Regions from separate parts of the Pseudoalteromonas maricaloris genome, predicted to be linked through region 2. Evidence: predicted binding sites of a transcription regulator. Region 2 holds the regulator's gene; each other region holds the start of a gene.
The links. Region 2 encodes ArgR, which controls arginine synthesis, uptake and breakdown. Its sites were predicted from a motif close to ANTGAATANNTATTCANT; they were not measured.
Positions count from the first base shown of each region.

Region 1 (4,810 bases), 170 kb from region 2:
AGCCATCGGGACTGCAGATACCCCAGCGGCGCCAACTAGCGGATTAATGGGGGTATCGCTAAACTTATTCATGGTTTTAGCCATTAATACACCTGCTGCGGTACCAATTCCAAAAGCCACGGCACCCAGCGCTAAAATCCCCAACGTCTCAACCGTTAAGAACTGATCAGCGGCCAGCTTTGAGCCCACCGCCAGTCCGAGGAAAATAGTGGTGATATTAATCAACTCGTTTTGCGCCGTTTTACTCAAACGGTCTACTACACCGCACTCTTTCATCAAGTTACCCAAGCAAAACATACCAACCAAAGGTGTTGCAGCAGGTAAAAACAATATCGTCAAACCTAGTACCGCCAGAGGAAAGAGGATTTTCTCGGTTTTTGATACATGGCGCAGCTGCGGCATCGCAATCTGGCGCTCTTCTTGCGTCGTGAGTGCTTTCATGATCGGTGGTTGAATAATTGGCACTAACGCCATATACGAATAGGCTGCCACCGCAATTGCACCTAGTAACTCTGGTGCAAGCTTAGACGCGAGGAATATCGCAGTTGGTCCATCAGCACCGCCAATAATGGCGATTGCTGAAGCGTCTTGCAGGGTAAATTCAAAGCCCGGAATATAGTTCAGCAATATAGCCCCAAACAAAGTGGCAAAGATCCCAAATTGAGCTGCGGCACCAAGCAACAGCATCTTGGGGTTGGCTATCAGTGCACTAAAGTCCGTCATCGCGCCCACCCCCATAAAGATCAGCAAGGGGAATACTCCGCTGTCTATACCAATGTAATACACGTAGTATAAAAGCCCACCAGGATCGGCAAGCCCAGCAACAGGAATGTTCGTGAGTATGGCACCAAAGCCAATAGGCACTAATAGCAACGGCTCAAAGCCTTTGGCGATCGCAAGATACAAAAGTCCGCAGCCCACAGCCATCATGCAAAGTGCAGGCACGGTGAAGTTGGCAAGCCCTGTTGCTTGCCATAAATTAAGTAACCCTTCCATCACAACATCCTTATGCTAAAGACATGATGGCATCGCCAGCACTGACGGAGTCGCCTTCAGAGACGAGTAGCTCTGCAACTTGGCCACTGTGTGTTGCACGCACCTCGGTTTCCATTTTCATGGCTTCCATGATGAGCACCACATCGCCTTCTTGCACTTCATCTCCTGCGCGCACCATAAGCTTAAAGATGTTGCCGGCAAGTGGCGCATTCAAAGTTTCACTGGAGCTCACCGAGGTTGATTGCGGAATAAGCTCACTGTCTTTGACTTGTACTTCTTGTAACTCTCCACCCGGCGCAACCACCACATCGTATACTTTGCCATCCACTTTTACGCTGTAACGCTCAGTAGCTGATGACTTGGCTTTAGCAGACGTTGCTGCAGCTTTTTGTTGTTTGCTTTCAACAAGCGTCGGTTTTGGCTCAAACGCATCTGGGTTATTGCGATTTTTCAAGAATTTAAGGCCAATCTGCGGAAATAATGCATAGGTAAGCACATCATCAATAACCTCGTCGGCTAAGGTAATTTGCTCCTCTTTTGCCATCGCAACTAGCTCGCTTTGTAAACTATCTAGCTCAGCTTCAATTAAGTCGGCAGGACGGCAGGTAATAGGCTCTGCACCTTCAAGCACACGTTGTTGTAAAGCTTGGTCGACTTGCGCTGGTGTCGCTCCATATTCGCCTTTCAGCACGCCAGCCGTTTCTTTGGTTATAGACTTATAACGCTCACCGGTAAGTACGTTTAATACCGCTTGCGTCCCGACAATCTGTGAGGTTGGTGTTACGAGTGGCAGATAGCCAAGCTCTTTACGCACACTTGGAATTTCTTTTAGTACTGCGTCAAGCTTGTCACCCGCACCTTGCTCTCGCAGTTGATTTTCCATATTGGTTAACATGCCACCAGGCACTTGTGCAGATAGAATACGACCATCTACTCCTTTTAAGCTGCCCTCAAAAGCTGCATATTTCTTTCTCACTTCACGGAAATAGGCTGCAACCTCTTCAAGCTCGAGTAAGTCAAGTCCTGTATCACGTTCTGTGCCTTCCACAATCGCCGCAATAGTTTCTGTTGCGCTATGGCCATAGGTCATACTCATCGAAGAAATCGCCGTATCGAGCATATCGATACCCGCATCTATGGCTTTTTGATAAGTTGCAGTACTGAGTCCTGTGGTTGCATGGCACTGCATTGCGATGGGAATAGAGACGGACGCTTTAAGCCCAGAGATTAACTTTTCGGCATCATAGGGTTTTAGTAACCCAGCCATGTCCTTGATACAAATGGAATGACAGCCCAAGTCTTCGAGCTGCTTAGCTTGCGTGAGCCACATTTCCAGCGTATGAACAGGGCTTACGGTATACGAAATCGTCCCCTGCGCATGCGCGCCCACTTTAATGGCAGCTTTAATAGCCGTTTCTAAGTTGCGCACGTCGTTCATTGCATCGAATATTCTAAATACGTCCACCCCGTTATGGTGGGCACGCTCAACAAACTTTTCGACAACATCATCAGCATAGTGACGATAGCCCAATAAATTCTGGCCACGCAGTAGCATTTGCTGTTTGGTTTTTGGCATCGCAGCTTTCAGCGCACGGATCCGCTCCCATGGATCTTCGCCTAAATAGCGAATACACGAGTCGAAGGTTGCTCCCCCCCATGATTCAACAGACCAATAGCCCATATTGTCGAGCTTCTCAGCGATAGGAAGCATATCTTCCAAGCGCATTCTGGTGGCGAGTAATGACTGATGCGCGTCGCGCAGCACTAATTCGGTTAGCTTTAACTGTGACATGCAAAACCCCTATTAATTGTTTTTTCTATAGGCTGCAACGGCAGCGCTAATGGCTGCAATATGTGCCTGCGGCACACCCTGTGACGATGTTGCTCTGGTTGTTTTTGATCTTGTGGTACTTGGCTCTACTTCTTTAAATTGAGCAGCAAAGTTGGCCAACAGTCGCATCGCAAAAATTAAAATGGACAGAAAAACAAAAACACCAACCATACCGGTCAGCATGAGATTTCCTGCTTGCAGTAGCTGCGATCCAATATCCATTTTTACCCCTTACTTGCTGTTTGGTTTTCCTGTTCGATGTTAACGAACAGGTATAAACCTTCACTTTTTGTAGATATTTATTCACCTTATAACAAAAAATGTTCCACTGTAAAGCGCGTTGTAAATTGGTATTACCAAAGCACTTAATTTACAAACTATCAGTGAGTTAGCTAAGAAAACATTAATAAATATGGAAAATTAACGTAATAAATATGAAAAATATTCAAAATAGCGCCAACTAATACTGAGATTTTAATGAATATAGAATGGATTTTTGATTACGCAAGATAAATTGTAAATTGGACTGACCAAAATTTAACATTTACGTTAACGTCACCCTGTATGACGCGTATTTCGCTGGATGTGGGAAAAGGGAGCTGCAAACAATTTATTCGCGTTACAGCTTTTTCAATATAGATGGGTATAATAAGGGGAAATTTTTACCAAAACGAACGTCTATGCCCTCCCTTGAACAAAATGAAAATTTATCTTTTCAAAGCCAATTTAAGTTAGATAAAGCCTATTATCGAGAGTGTTTTGAAGAGTCTGAAGCCAATGGGCTTGCTGTTAAACCGAAATATGGCTTGCTTGTACTACTAATTTTACTGGGGCTGTTTGCTATTTACGGGTTGCAGGAGCACTACGTCGGGAACTTTCTTATTCTATTGGCTGTAGTTGAATGCGTCGCTTTCTACTATCGCAAAGCTTGGTGGGTGATAAGACAGTCATATTCTCGTGCCGCCGGCAATATCGTCGAGGTTTCAATCTCTAAAGCAGGCATTAGCACCAAAGCGACACATGCCGAATTTTCTTACCTATTTGACGACTTAGATAAACTTGTTGAAACGAACAGAGGTTTTTTGGTATTTCACCAAAACAACCCGAGCTATATCAGTAAATCTGGACTTAACGAAGAAGCGATTGCCTTTTTATCTGAGCAAAGCCAGAAATAAGAAACCCCGCAGTGGCGGGGTTTTATTATGCCAGTTAAACCATGTTAACTAACATCGTAATTCAGTATTTGGTCAATTACATATTGCCCGGGCTAGATTTCTCAGCCTGGATTCGCATGTAAATTTCTTCACGGTGAACTGAAACATCTTTAGGCGCATTTACACCAATACGTACTTGGTTACCTTTAACACCTAGTACTGTTACAGTCACTTCATCACCAATCATCAGGGTTTCACCTACTCGACGAGTTAGTATTAGCATTCTCTTGCTCCTGTTATTCCAAAATTTAAAAGATTCCGCGTCAAATCCATTTTAAATAAAAGTTCCTAGAAAAGTAAGCAAAAACTTCTTTTACTCAGTACTTTCCAATTCGAATTTGGCATGTAAAGCCCGTACAGCTAGCTCTAAATATTTTTCTTCTACTAGTGCCGAGATTTTTATCTCTGATGTAGATACTAATAGAGTGTGAATATTTTCTTCGGCCAATGCCATAAAAAAGAGACCAGCAACACCTGAATGAGATTTCATCCCGATGCCAACCGCTGAGATTTTTGCCACGTTAGCATTAACCTCTACCGTTGCGCCACCTAAATTTTGTGCATGTTGCGCTAAAACTTCTTCCGCCAGAATACAATCATTTGTGTGCACAGTAAAAGCATAGTCTATTTTTTTCTCACTGTGGTTCAAATGGTTAATCATATCGACTTCGATATTATGCTCACCAAGAAGAGACAGTATATTGGCAAGATTACTAGGTTTTGCATCTACATTGTTAACTAAGATAAGCGCTTCGTCTTTGACACTCGC
Region 1 is NZ_CP024625.1:2,979,855-2,984,664, forward strand. It holds gene CTT31_RS13125 (sodium ion-translocating decarboxylase subunit beta) at 1-996, opposite strand, end outside; gene oadA (sodium-extruding oxaloacetate decarboxylase subunit alpha) at 1,007-2,788, opposite strand; gene CTT31_RS13135 (OadG family protein) at 2,801-3,049, opposite strand; gene CTT31_RS13140 (hypothetical protein) at 3,508-4,002, shown strand; gene csrA (carbon storage regulator CsrA) at 4,079-4,264, opposite strand; gene CTT31_RS13150 (aspartate kinase) at 4,355-4,810, opposite strand, start outside.
Region 1: the regulator ArgR is predicted to act here: its motif matches at 3,118-3,135, upstream of CTT31_RS13135 (OadG family protein).

Region 2 (4,810 bases):
CATGTACCGGAGACATCACAGACCAAAAACCTTATCGGCATGGCTGAAATTGAAGTGATGAAGCAAGGCGCAATCCTAATTAACGCATCACGTGGAACGGTTGTTGATATCGACGCTTTAGCTGAAGCATTGGCGGCCAAGAAGCTTTCCGGCGCTGCTATTGATGTATTCCCCGTTGAGCCAAAATCTAATCATGAAGAATTCGTCTCACCACTACGCGAGTTTGACAATGTGCTGCTAACACCACACGTCGGTGGTTCTACCCAAGAAGCACAAGAAAATATCGGTGTGGAAGTCGCGGGTAAGTTGGCGAAATATTCAGATAACGGTTCAACAGTCACGGCTGTGAACTTCCCTGAGGTTTCTCTACCTGAATTATCAAACCGAAGTCGTTTATTACACGTACACGTAAACCGCCCAGGCGTACTAACGCAAATCAACCAAGCGTTCGCTCAGCACGGTATCAATATTGCGGCGCAATACCTACAAACGGATGAATCTATTGGTTACGTGGTTATCGACGTCGATAGCGACCACTCTGAAGTGGCGTTGAAAGAGTTAAGTGCAGTTGAAGGAACTATTAGAGCACGTATTCTTCACTAAGAATAATCACACATAAAAAAACCAGTCACTGTGAAGCGACTGGTTTTTTTGTATCAATCTGGCTTACGCCATGAAATCAACACCTTCTTTGATGTCTTTTTCAAGTGTCGCTAGCATGTCGTCTTTTGCTTTTTGCTCAAACGCGCTTAGCTCACCGTAAGGAAGTAACTTCTCTACACCGTTTTTACCAAGGATAACTGGCTGTGCAAAGAATGTTGCATCGCCTGTGTTACCTTCAACGTATGCGTACTCAAGTACTTCTTCACCTTGTAGGCCTTTCACTAGTGAGAAGCAGAAACGTGCTGCTGCTGCACCCATTGAAAGCGTAGCTGAACCGCCACCCGCTTTAGCTTCAACCACTTCAGTACCCGCGTTTTGGATACGAGTCGTTAGTGCAGCAACTTCTTCGTCAGTGAACTCAACACCTTCAACTTGAGAAAGCAGAGGTAGAATTGTAGTACCTGAGTGACCACCAATTACTGGGATCTTAACTTCAGCAACGTCTAGACCTTTAAGCTCTGCGATGAAGGTTTCAGCGCGGATAACGTCAAGCGTTGTTACACCGAATACGCGAGCTGGATCATAAGTACCTGCTTTTTTGAACACTTCAGCAACGATTGGTACCGTGCCATTTACTGGGTTTGTGATGATACCAACAAGTGCTTTAGGGCAGCTTCTAACGATACCTTCAGCAAGTGTCTTGATGATACCTGCGTTAACGTTGAATAGGTCAGCACGGTCCATACCAGGCTTACGAGGCATACCAGCAGGGATAAGCACTACGTCAGCACCAGCAAGAGCTGAGTCTAGGTCGTCTTTACCATAACCCGCTACTTTTACCGCAGTTGGGATGTGAGATAAGTCAACTGCAACACCAGGTACAACAGGTGCAACGTCATAAAGCGCTAACTCAGAGCCAGCTGGAAGACCATTTTTAAGCAATAAAGATAGAGCTTGACCGATACCGCCAGCGGCACCTAATACAGCAACTTTCATTTGAATTCTCCATAATTTGAAGGTGGAATTGAGTGTGCAGTAAAGATAATGAAAAGCGCTGTTAAACACAAATTAATCACGGTTATTTTCGAGATTTTTTGACTAATGTCTTAAATAAAAGTGTAAAGATCGCGACACTTTGTACTCTTATGCTTTACGACTGCTATTTTGGTCGCGCAAATTTGGGAATCTCGGTGGTTTTGTGTAGAATTTAAAGATTAGCCGTAAAAGAAGACAGACTATGCAGCCGCAAGAAAAACAAGAAGCACTGATCAAAGCATTTAAAGCCATTTTAAAAGAAGAAAACTTTGGCTCTCAAGGTGAAATTGTTGATGCTCTAAAACAACAAGGATTTGACAACGTCAGTCAGAGCAAAGTGTCGCGCATGCTGAGCAAGTTTGGTGCTGTGCGTACACGTAATGCCAAACAAGAAATGGTTTACTGCTTACCCGCCGAAATGAGCGTACCAACAGCAAAAAGTCCTTTACGTCAGTTAGTCGTTGATATTATGCACAACGAAATGATGATTATTATTCGAACCAGTCCTGGTGCTGCACAGTTAATTGCGAGGCTACTTGACTCATTAGGCACCGCAGACGGCGTATTAGGTACCATCGCTGGCGATGACACGATTTTTATTGCCCCTGCCAAAGTATCTGAAATCGACGTTACTTTAGATAAAGTAAAAACTCTGTTCGATAACGTTTAGTCTATTATTTTTATCGGTGCTAACTCACAGGTTAGCACATATTCTGATACTCTAGCTTCTACAAACACGCTTTCCCACTATCACGATAAACAAAATAAATTGCTTATCTTTACAGCAAAAAAACGTTTGACATAATATGTCTAAATGTGGCAACTTTAGAAACACATGTGAGGCTTTCTCACAACGCATGGATGGTTTTTAAGCTGATTGACTAGCTTTTCGGATTTGTTTCCTACAGTGTCTCAGTCTTTCCGGACACGAGCGCTATTCGCTTCACTCAATCATCTCACATTCTATGATGCGGAACTCACCGCTTGATGCACACAAAGATACCTTATGGCGCTGAGTGGACAATTCACTTACTTAACCGCTTAAAAGGAAATACAAGGAACTAAGGAACAGCAATGGAATTTTTAAATACTGCATTTACGTTTCCCACTGTTATTTTTTCAACACTATTACTGATAGTGCTGTTGTTCTGGCTAATTGCTTTACTCGGTTTTGCTGATATCGATATCTTAGAAGGCGATGTTGATATTGAAGCCGAAGGCGCAAGCTCTGGTTCTTTTTGGGAGGTCGCTTTTGGCGGAGTCCCTGTGAGTATTTCATTAAGTTTAATCATCGCGCTGGGCTGGATTGTCAGTATTTATGTGCAACAGTTTTTTGCTTACCTACTAGGCGATGGCATTTTTTACTACCTGATGGGCACGGTATTTATGCTTGCCAGCCTCATTGCTGCATTACCACTAACCGCTGTAATTGTAAGACCATTACGACGCTTTTTCGAAAGCCAAGAAACCACATCAAAGCAAGCGCTGGTTGGGCTCGAATGCGTTATTGCAACATCAAGAGTTAGCAACACGTTCGGTCAAGCCAGAGTATATATTCAAGGAACAGAGCAACTCATCGAAGTGCGCTCGGATGAAGATAACACTTTCACACTAGGAGACAGTGCCTTACTTATCGAACATGACACCCTTACACATAGCTACACGATTGTGGCTAAACCTTGGTAATAGTACGGAAAATAACGGAATTTAGGAACTAGTTGGTATAGCTAATACCAGCTCAAACAACATAGCGCAACGCAGGAAAAAACATGGAATTTCTAAACAACCTCGGACCGGTGCTCGCAATCGTGGGCATATCCATCGTCATTATTTTTGCCATTCTACTTCTGATTGGAAAGTTCTACCGCAAGGTTGAACAAGGTCAGGCATTGATCATCAACAAGATGAAAAACGAGCCGGATGTCACGACTACAGGCGGCATTGTGCTACCTGTGATCCATAAAATGGAAGTCATGGATATTTCAACTAACCGCATGGTATTGGAGCGTCGTGAAAACAGCGGCCTGATCTGTAAAGACAATATCCGTGCTGACATCGCCATCACTTTTTACATTCGCGTAAACGAAAACAAAGAAGATATCCTACGCGTTGCTAAACAAGTTGGCTGTGCCCGCGCATCGGCACCAGAAACCTTACAAGCATTATTTGAGGCAAAATTCTCCGAAGCCTTGAAAACCGTTGGTAAGCGCATGAATTTTGAGGAGCTATTTACCCATCGTAATGAGTTCCGAGATTCTATTAAAGAAGTGATTGGACAAGATTTATCTGGCTATACGTTAGAAGATGTGGCGATTGATTATCTTGAACAAACCTCTATCGACAAGTTAGATCCAAATAACATTCTTGACGCTGAAGGTATTCGCCGTATTACCGAAAAAACCTCACGCCAAAACGTGGAAACGAACCAACTTAAATGCGATGAAAAAGCGCAAATCGACAACCAAAACCAAGCAGCCTTTGAAAAAGCAGCAGAAGTCGAGCGCCAACGAGAAGATGCTAGCGCAAGACAGCGCCGTGAAATCGAATCGGTGCGCGCTCGCGAAGCCGCAGAAGCTGAACGTGTTAAGCATGAAGAGCGCTTAAAAGCCGAAGAAGCACGCCTCAAAGCGGACGAAGCAATTGCAATTGCAGAGCACAATAAACAGCGTGAAATCGATGTTGCAGAGCAAAATCGCCTTCGCTTACTCGGCATAGAAGAAGAAAAAGTCACGCGTTCTCGCCAGATTGAAATTATTGAGCGCGAACGCGAAACCGAAATTTTACGTATCCAAAAAGCCAAAGCACTGGAAGTCGAGCAAAAAGAAATCGCCGATGTCCAACGCGAACGGGTTGCCGTTGAGAAAACCGTTGCCGAGGAACAAGAGCGCATCAAAGACGTGCAATGTATTGCTGAAGCCGAGCGTGAAAAACAAGCAAAAATTATTCTTGCTCAAGCTGAGGCCGAAGAAGCGTTGGTTAAAGATATTGAAGCGGCTAAAGCTAAAGAGCAAGCTGCCGAATTTAAAGCCCGTGAAATGGAAAAAATGGCCGCAGCAGAACTACGTATTGCGAACCAAACCGCAGAGTCGAAGAAAATTCTTGCCGAGGCTGCCCAAGTTGAAGCGGCAGCACCTGGTCTTGCAGAAGCAGATATCATCAAGGCAAAAGCCGC
Region 2 is NZ_CP024625.1:3,152,525-3,157,334, forward strand. It holds gene serA (phosphoglycerate dehydrogenase) at 1-603, shown strand, start outside; gene mdh (malate dehydrogenase) at 667-1,599, opposite strand; gene argR (transcriptional regulator ArgR) at 1,841-2,308, shown strand; gene CTT31_RS13970 (OB-fold-containig protein) at 2,713-3,324, shown strand; gene CTT31_RS13975 (SPFH domain-containing protein) at 3,408-4,810, shown strand, end outside.

Region 3 (4,810 bases), 1.7 Mb from region 2:
AAAACGTTTGTATAGCTCAGTCGCAGGCTCAACGTCGTTGATGTCGATTGCTTGTTGCGCCGTATTAAGCTTAAGCATATCTCGCAAATTCGTAATTGGACGGTTATTTACCAGCTCCGCATATTTAACGTAGTCTTGATAGTTACCCGAACGAACTGCGGTCTGCAAAGTTTGCACGACATCAGGGTTATAAGCATGGTATTCACCACCATGCACATACTTTAATAATCCACCGTGTGATAGTAGTTTACGCTTGCTAAATGCCAATTTATTGAGTTGTTGTTGCTCCAAGGCAAAGTCGTCAAAACACGCACCTTTAATACGGTTTGCAACTCCTTTGAAGCACAGTTCAACAACCTCATCGGATAAACCGACGGCTTCAAACAACATCGAACAACGATAGGAAGCAATGGTGCTGATCCCCATCTTCGACATGATCTTGTATAAACCTTTGTTAATCGCGCCGCGATAAGACAGAGTCACCTCGCGGTAAGACTTTTTAATGATCTTCTTATCACACATTGCAACAAGGGTTTCGTAGGCTAGATAAGGATAAATCGCTGTTGCGCCAAAACCTAACAGAACAGCAAACTGGTGCGGATCTCTCACGCTACCTGTTTCAACCAAAATATTAGTATCGCAACGCTGGTTGCCATCCACCAGTCGCCTTTGTACTGCCCCCACGGCCATCGCCGCTGGGATAACTTGCTTGCCTGCAGCAATTTCTCGGTCACTGAGCACTAACATCACGCACCCGGAGCCTGCTTTTGCAACAGCCTCATCACAAATACGCTTGATTGCATCTTGCAAAGACTCTTCAATCTCGTAAATCAATGAAATTTTACACGCACAGTAATGGTCATCATCGGCGGTTAATAGCTGCTGCATATCAGAATAAGTCAGTACCGGCGAGGCAAACTGTAAACGTTTAGCATGACCTGTAGTTTCGTTGAAAACGTTTTGCTCGCGACCAATACAAGTCGCCAGTGACATTACATGATTTTCTCGTAACGGATCGATTGGCGGGTTCGTGACCTGAGCAAACTTCTGGCGGAAGTAGTCAAATATCGAACGGTGTCCTTCAGATAGCACTGCAAATGGCGTATCGTCACCCATTGAACCAGTTGCTTCTTGGCCATTTTCACCCATCACGCGAATAACTTGGTCGAGCTCTTCGTTGGTATAACCAAACTGTTTCTGATAGGTCAACAAGGTTTCATCGTCAAGATCGCGCTTGCCAGCCGCTTTTTCATCTAGTGCTTCAAATGGCGTTAAACGCTTAACGTTTTGCTCAAGCCAAGTTTTGTATGGATGTCTGGATTTCAAATCTTGATCGATTTCATCGGACTGCCAAATCTTGCCATGTAAGGTATCAACCACCAGTAATTCACCTGGACCCACGCGACCTTTTTCTATAACTTCATCTGGCGCGTAATCCCAAATGCCCACTTCCGAGGCAAGCGTAATAAAGCCGTCTTGCGTGATCACATAGCGGGCAGGACGAAGACCGTTACGGTCCAAATTACAGGCAGCAAAGCGTCCATCAGACATCACGATGCCAGCTGGGCCATCCCAAGGTTCCATATGCATGGAGTTAAAGTCATAGAATGCGCGTAAGTCTTCATCCATGGCACGATTTTTCTGCCATGCAGGTGGCACTAACATACGCATAGCGCGGAATAAGTCCATGCCACCAGCTAAAAATAGCTCTAGCATGTTATCTAAACTAGACGAGTCAGAACCCGTTTCATTGACAAACGGTGCCGCATTTTGTAAGTCTGGTAATAACGGCGACGCGAACTTGTAAGCACGCGCTCTCGCCCACTGACGGTTACCTTCAATAGTATTGATTTCACCATTGTGAGCTAAATAACGGAATGGCTGCGCCAACGGCCATCGAGGCTGTGTATTGGTTGAAAAGCGTTGATGGAATACACAAATCGCACTGGTCATCCGCATATCAGCAAGATCCGTATAAAAATTCGGTAGATCCGCTGGCATCATTAAGCCTTTGTAGATAGTCACTAAACCGGACAAACTACAAATATAAAACTGCTCATCTTGCTCTAAACGCTTTTCAATGCGTCGTCTTGCTATATATAGACGACGCTCTAAATCTTTAGGACGCCACCCTTCAGGAGCACCGACAAAAACCTGTTTAAACTGCGGTAATTGTGCTTTAGCGATAGGGCCAAGCATAGATGGATCGGTGGGTACTTCACGCCAACCAATGAGCGTCAGTGTTTCTTTTTCTAATTCTTCACTGATCACTTTCTCAGCCGCAGCTGCAAGCTCATGGTCCTGATTTAAAAATAGCATACCTACCGCATAGTTTTTGCCTACATGCCAATCGTTTTCAGCTGCGACGGCACGGAAAAAACTATCCGGTTTTTGTAATAACAGTCCGCAACCATCACCGGTTTTGCCATCTGCAGAAATACCACCTCGGTGCTGCATGCGGTCCAAACCTGTGATTGCTGTACGGATCAGTTTGTGACTTGGCTGACCGCTTACATGCGCAATCAAGCCAAATCCACAGTTATCTTTTTCTAATTTTGAGTCGTATAACATAGACTCCTCCCCTTGCTACAACGGCCAGCCCATGACGGTACGACGAAATGCTGGCAGATATTCAAAATTAGCCTTGATTGAAAGTAGAGTCAACACAAATATGAATACATATTCACAAACTTGAATATTTCTCATTGGTAAGACAAGTTAGCCAAAATCGTAATAAATTTGCCACTTTGAAAATAGTGAATATAAATTTGTAAAATGACACCGGTATCACATCAATAAAAATGCAACAAGACATAACCAATAGCAAACGTTTACGTAAACGTAAACCAAGGTAAAAGTGAATAATTATTCACTTTTTGGATTTTATAGAACTCAATACTGAAGCACGTTCTATTACACTGTTTATATAGGTATGCAAAACAGAGAGCGTTTTCAGCTTGACGCTAACGTCAACTTGAGTTGATAAAAATAAGTGAGTAGCTCTGAGTTAGATAAACGCGGATAGCGTTAATGAAAGTGTAAATATCTTAAATTCAATGAACTTGCAGGTTTTCAACCAAACATCAGACAAAAAGACTTGCTAAGAAAAGTAGGTAGGAAGATATTAGAAGATTTTTTAAAAAATAAAGCATGGCAGAGTATCGACTCTGCCATAAGCGGTTAGCTTATTCCGCTGCTGCTTCGTCTTTCTTATATTTAGCTGCTGTTTCAGCAATAAGAGGTTGAAGCTCACCCTTTTGGAACATCTCAATGATGATGTCACAACCACCGATTAACTCGCCTTCTACCCAAAGCTGAGGGAAAGTTGGCCAGTTCGCATAATGCGGTAGTTCAGCACGAATATCTGGATTTAATAAAATGTCAACATAAGCAAACTGCTCACCACACGCCATCAAAGCCTGAGATGCCTGCGAAGAGAAACCACAGTTAGGGAGTTTTGGCGACCCTTTCATATATAGGATGATTGGATTTTCTTCGATCTGCTGTTTAATCTTGTCAATAGTTTCCATTAGTTACCTCAAAATGACGTTTCGTCCAATGCTTATCAATATTTAGTTTAGCATCGGCGTTTTAGCTTGCTACTCACTTTAACAACACCTGTTGCATTCATAATACCAAGCTTTAAGCAGCGGTAGAATCTCGGGATACATGGCTAAAATAAGCATGACCGCCTGTCATGATGTTCTACACTTTGACTGCTATTCGGCATATGTTCACAAAGAATGTGTATTATAAGTCATTAAGTCACTGGCACGCATTGCTGTTTGCCAAAACTTGAGTAAAATAGTCAGGAATTATAGTATCACTATATAGGCCAATGGTATAGAAAAGTGGGCTGATGTTAGCTACCTTTCGTATGCGTTATTGGCAAATCAACCAAAAAATGGAGATTAATATGGCATTTGAACTACCGTCACTACCTTATGCACTAAATGCTCTTGAGCCGCACGTTTCTCAAGAGACGCTAGAATTCCACCACGGTAAGCACCACAACACATACGTTGTAAAGCTTAACGGTCTTATCGAAGGTACTGACTTTGAAGGTAAATCACTAGAAGAGATCGTATGTAGCTCTGAAGGTGGTGTTTTCAACAATGCTGCTCAAATCTGGAACCACACTTTCTACTGGCACAGCCTTGCGCCAAATGCAGGTGGCGAACCAACAGGTAAAGTTGCTGAACTAATTAATGCAAAATGGGGCTCATTCGCAGCATTCCAAGAAGCTTTCAACGACAAAGCAGTTAACAACTTTGGCTCAAGCTGGACTTGGTTAGTACAACTAGCTGACGGCTCTCTAGATATCGTTAACACTTCAAATGCAGCGACTCCGCTGACTGAAGAAGGTGTTACCCCTATCATCACAGTTGACCTGTGGGAACACGCTTACTACATCGATTACCGTAATGTTCGTCCTGATTACCTTAAAGGTTTCTGGGCACTTGTTAACTGGGATTTCGCTAACAGCAACCTAGCTTAACATCAACTATCAGTATTGATGCAACAATGGGGCGCAAAAGCGCCCTTTTTCATGCCTGTAACTCAACATTAATACATAAAAAATCTAGTTTTTTTTGGGTATTCTTCATATCACGACTAAGCTTTAAGTAACCTTTCCAAATCTGTGATCCGCAAACCACACCAAGTAGCTTATTGGAGGTCGTTATGACAATATTTGAACATTATCAGGCCAGATATGAAGCCGCGCAAGAAGAAGAGTACACCATCGCGGAATTTCTTGAAATTTGTAAAAATGACAAATCAGCCTATGCCAGCGCACCTGAGCGACTTC
Region 3 is NZ_CP024625.1:1,494,922-1,499,731, reverse strand. It holds gene gltB (glutamate synthase large subunit) at 1-2,571, opposite strand, end outside; gene CTT31_RS06380 (Grx4 family monothiol glutaredoxin) at 3,186-3,530, opposite strand; gene CTT31_RS06375 (Fe-Mn family superoxide dismutase) at 3,917-4,498, shown strand; gene CTT31_RS06370 (PrkA family serine protein kinase) at 4,684-4,810, shown strand, end outside.
Region 3: the regulator ArgR is predicted to act here: its motif matches at 2,671-2,688, upstream of gltB (glutamate synthase large subunit).

Region 4 (4,810 bases), 1.4 Mb from region 2:
TAAAGAATAAGCCGTCAATACCCGCGTGTGATGCAAGTGCTTTACCTGTTTCAACTTCACCCTGAACTAGGTTAATCACGCCAGCAGGAAGACCCGCTTGTTGCCAGTATTTAAGCGTTAGCTCAGCAACATAAGGCGTCAGTTCAGATGGCTTAAAGATAACCGTGTTACCAGCAAGTAGCGCAGGTACGATGTGGCCATTAGGTAAGTGACCTGGGAAGTTATATGGGCCAAATACAGCAACTACACCATGCGCCTTGTGACGGATCACGGCACGGCCAACTGGCATTGGATTTTCCACAACGCCTGTACGCTCTTGATAGGCTTTCTCAGAAATCGCGATTTTACCTACCATAGCACCCGCTTCTGTACGAGTTTCCCAAAGTGGCTTACCCGTTTCTTTAGCAATTGCAATAGCCAGCTCTTCGCTATTTTCTTTTAGTACTTCAGCGAAACGCTTAACAATTTCTAGACGCGCTTCAAAGCTCATGTCGCTCCATGAATAAAAAGCTTCACGAGCCGCTTTTACTGCGCCATCAACTTGCTCAGCAGTAGCTGCGTTTGCGCTCCAAATAACGTCGTTGTTTGCTGGGTTTACAGAGCTAAAGCTTGCGCCTTGTCCTGCAATCCACTCACCATTTATTAGTTGTGCTGCATGTGTTGTCATAATCTGTTCCCAATCTTAAATCTTTACTAGGCTTACTTGATCGCCTTCTTCAACTTTTAGCGCCGCGGCAACATGTGGAGCAAGCGTCACTTCATTGCTATCAGTCAGGGCTAACTCGATTACCGCCGCGCGATAATCAACAAGTTTACCATTTGCGACCATAACAGGGAATCCACCGTTGCTTTCGCCTATTTTCACAGTACGAGTTTCACTATTGCGAACCGTGCGGATATTCCCCACTTTTGCTTCTACCGTTGGACCCGCGTCGAAGATATCAACATAACCATTAAATGTGAAACCTTCGCTTTTTAGTAGCTCAATAGCAGGACGCGTATTGTCGTGAACTTCACCAATCACCGCTTGTGCTTCTTTACTAAGCAGGTTCACGTAGATTGGGTACTTAGGCATTAATTCAGCAATAAAGACCTTTTGGCCGATCCCCGTTAGATAATCCGCTGTCGGGAAATCCATCGAGAAGAAATGCTCTTCAAGCCATTGCCAGAACGGACTTTCGCCTTGCTCGTTAGAAACACCGCGCATTTCCGCGATAACGGTTTCAGCAAAACGATCACGATGTTGATTGATAAACATAAAGCGAGAGCGAGACAGCAATTTGCCATTTGCGCCTTTGCGATAGCCATCTTTTAAAAACAGAGTGCATAATTCCGTCGCGCCAGTGTAGTCATTACATAGCGTTAAAATATCCACTGCTTTATAAACATCGAGTGTGCGTGAAGAGTGGATCACTTTGCTTAGGTGATAATGATAAAACGCATCATCTAAACCAACCGCAGCTTCGATACCGCTGGTACCAACCACCTCGCCTGTTTCAGTATCTTCTAATACAAATAAATAACCTTCATCAAAAGGCTTGTCAGCTTGCTTGCCAAAGGAAGCAACTGAGCGTGCAATCTTCTTCTGTAATAGCTCTTCGTTTACAGGCAAAGAGGTAAAACCGTGACCTGATTCGTGAGCAATGTTTAAAAGCGCTGGATAATCGCTTTCTTGGATTGGGCGAAGGATCATCATGAGCCCGCTTACTCCTCAAAAATGTGGATAACAACAAGGCCACCAAAAGGTGACCTTGCAACCAGTATTAAGCGTTGTTAGCAACTACCGCAGCAACGGCTTTTTCGAAGCGTGCCATCCCTTCGCGGATGTCAGCTTCTGGAATAACAAGAGATGGAGTGAAACGTACTACGTTTGCACCTGCAACAAGTGACATCACGCCTTGCTTGATACCTTCAACCAAGAATTCTTTTGCTTTGCCTTCGTACTTTTCAGTGACTACACCACCAAGCAATAGACCTTTACCACGTACTTCGGTGAATACGTTGTACTTTTCGTTGATGTCGTTTAATAGTTCACGGAACAGCTGCTCTTTTGCTTTTACGCCATCAAGTACAGCTGTTGTGTTTACTGTGTCAAATGCCGCTTCTGCAACCGCACACGCCAGCGGGTTACCGCCGTATGTAGAACCATGAGTACCTACTTTTAGGTGCGCAGCAATCTCTGTTGTTGTGATCATCGCGCCGATAGGGAAACCACCGCCAAGCGCTTTAGCCGTTGTTAAAATATCAGGGGTTACGTTTAAACCTTGGTATGCATACAAGTCACCAGTACGGCCAACACCAGTTTGCACTTCATCAAAAATAAGTAGCGCATTGTGCTTGTCACACAGCTCGCGAACACCTTTTACAAACTCAGAAGTTGGTGAAATGATACCACCTTCGCCTTGTAGCGGCTCCATCATCACGGCACAAGTGTTGTCTGAAATAAGTGCTTCAAATGCCGCTAAATCGTTATAGTCTGTATGAACAATGTCGCCCGGCTTTGGACCAAAGCCATCAGAGTATGCAGCTTGACCACCTACAGTTACAGTGAAGAAAGTACGGCCGTGGAAACCTTTGTTGAAAGAGATGATTTGCGACTTTTCAGTACCAAACTTATCTAGTGCCCAACGGCGTGCTAGTTTAAGCGCCGCTTCATTCGCTTCTGCACCTGAGTTTGCAAAGTAGACTTTCTCTGCGAACGTCGCATCAGTTAGCTTTTTCGCTAAACGTAGTGCAGGCTCATTAGTCATCACGTTAGACAGATGCCAAATTTTCTCGCCTTGCTCTTTAAGCGCGCCCACCAAAGCTGGGTGACAATGACCTAGACAGTTAACTGCGATACCACCAGCAAAGTCGATGTACTCACGACCTTTCTGATCCCATACTCGAGAACCTTCACCTTTCACTGGAATTACCGCTGAAGGTGCGTAGTTAGGTACCATTACGTCGTCAAACAATTCACGATTGATAGTCATTTTATTTCCTCATATTTGGTGAGTGAAAGTGCAAACAAGGAGTCATTTCCTTTTGGAGGTCGGCGCGTTGCCGCCACTTGATAGGATATTTATTCACACCAATTCGGTGCTATGTATTTTGACCCGCCCCTTGATGGCACAAAATTCATACGCTCATTATTCCAGAAAAAGCGCCATTTGTCTCACTTATACCACGTTCTCAGCCCTTAGTATTCAAGGGTTTAACATATATTCTCAACTCAAGTGAATAACTATCTAGGGCAGATATTTAGGGCAAAGCAAGCGCCGTGCAGCCTTGCACAGATCATTTAAGATTAGGTTTTGAATGAATAGTCGCAAAAAAAATTTCAATTTTTTTTACAAAATCGTCAACTGCAGGTTATGGAACGCACATTTTGCCAATTGCTGACGCATTTCCTCGGTAAGTTCTAAATGATTGAGCAAAATCTCGGCTTCGTCATCTTCAATTAACTGACTATCTTTTAAAACAAGCAGTTGTGCGTAGCCATAGGCTTTTTGCATCACTTGTGTCAGAGGTAATGGGTCAGCAATGTTTTTATGCGCATTTGGTAGATAAGTTTGCGCATACTCTTCCATGACGGCATTAAAGGGCAAATAACGTAACTCCATTTTTTCAATTAGCTTACGTGAAATCTCTGCCGAATGTTCTATCAACAAGTTACGTAAAAATAATGGATCAGGAGATAACTCCATTAATGCGGTGTGTAGGTCTTTTTGCTTTTTGTCTCGTGCTATTTGTACCTTGGCTTGCCACACTTTTTCGAAGGTGCGTAAATAAAGACGGATCAAGGCCACTTTCCCAAGCTCTAGTAACATGCCTAAAGTAAATGCATGCTGTTCTTTTACCCCAAAAAATGGTGCCAGCTCTTTTGCCGCAATGGCTGTGCTCATGCTCAGCTCGCGTAATTTACGCTTCATTAAGCCAAATGGTTCTGTAGCATGCGGCATCCAGTGTCTTACCGCCATTGTCGGGATCACCATTTGCAAGTTCTCAAGGCCTAAATACCTTAATGCTAATGCTGGAGTGTCGACCTTAATGGACGTGCCTTTACTGTTTTTTTTGCGATACTGTGGCAAGTTGACTAGCGAAACCAGCTCACGACCCAACCAACTTAAGTCATTGACCAAAGGTTCTAAACGCCCAACCGAAGCTGAGCGCACAGCTAGAATATCTAAGATCGCAGGAACGGAGTCTTGAATGCCAATGACTTCATGATAGATGTTATCAAGGTCATGCAGTTGCTTTGTGATAACTTCTTCGATAACGGAATGTAGATGCTTACTCGCTTTGGCAATATATTTATGATGACTTGTGCTGCTCTCTTGGCGTTTTGCAGCCGCAGCAATTTCCACCTCTAGCATAGTGCGCTGTGCGATATTCTCACCGTAGCTAATATCAAATGTATGGATATAGCCTATTTGCTTCTGCGCAAAGTTGAGGCTGATAAGAAGGTCATGGGCACGTTCGGACAGCGCTTGTGCCATTCTAATTTGCTTATTTTCTTGCGTCATGCATGCTACTTATCTAAAAGAAAAACACTGAGTTAAGCACTCACAGAATCGTCTTACTGATTAACATTATACCAGTAAAAGCAATATTATGATTTGATATTGCGCACAATAGAATCAAAAAGTTATGTATCAAAAACTAGACCCTAGTCTAACCAACAAAAGCGCGGCAAATATGGATATATAACACCTAGGCGAAACTCTGTTGGATTTGTTTAAACTTTAGAAGCGTTTTATAAAGTTATCAAGTAATGCTAAGCCGTGTTCAGTGAGGATAGCTTCTGGGTGAAATTGCACGCCTTCTA
Region 4 is NZ_CP024625.1:464,480-469,289, reverse strand. It holds gene astD (succinylglutamate-semialdehyde dehydrogenase) at 1-667, opposite strand, end outside; gene astA (arginine N-succinyltransferase) at 683-1,696, opposite strand; gene CTT31_RS01880 (aspartate aminotransferase family protein) at 1,764-2,975, opposite strand; gene CTT31_RS01875 (HDOD domain-containing protein) at 3,333-4,508, opposite strand; gene CTT31_RS01870 (anthranilate synthase component II) at 4,728-4,810, opposite strand, start outside.
Region 4: the regulator ArgR is predicted to act here: its motif matches at 3,056-3,073, upstream of CTT31_RS01880 (aspartate aminotransferase family protein).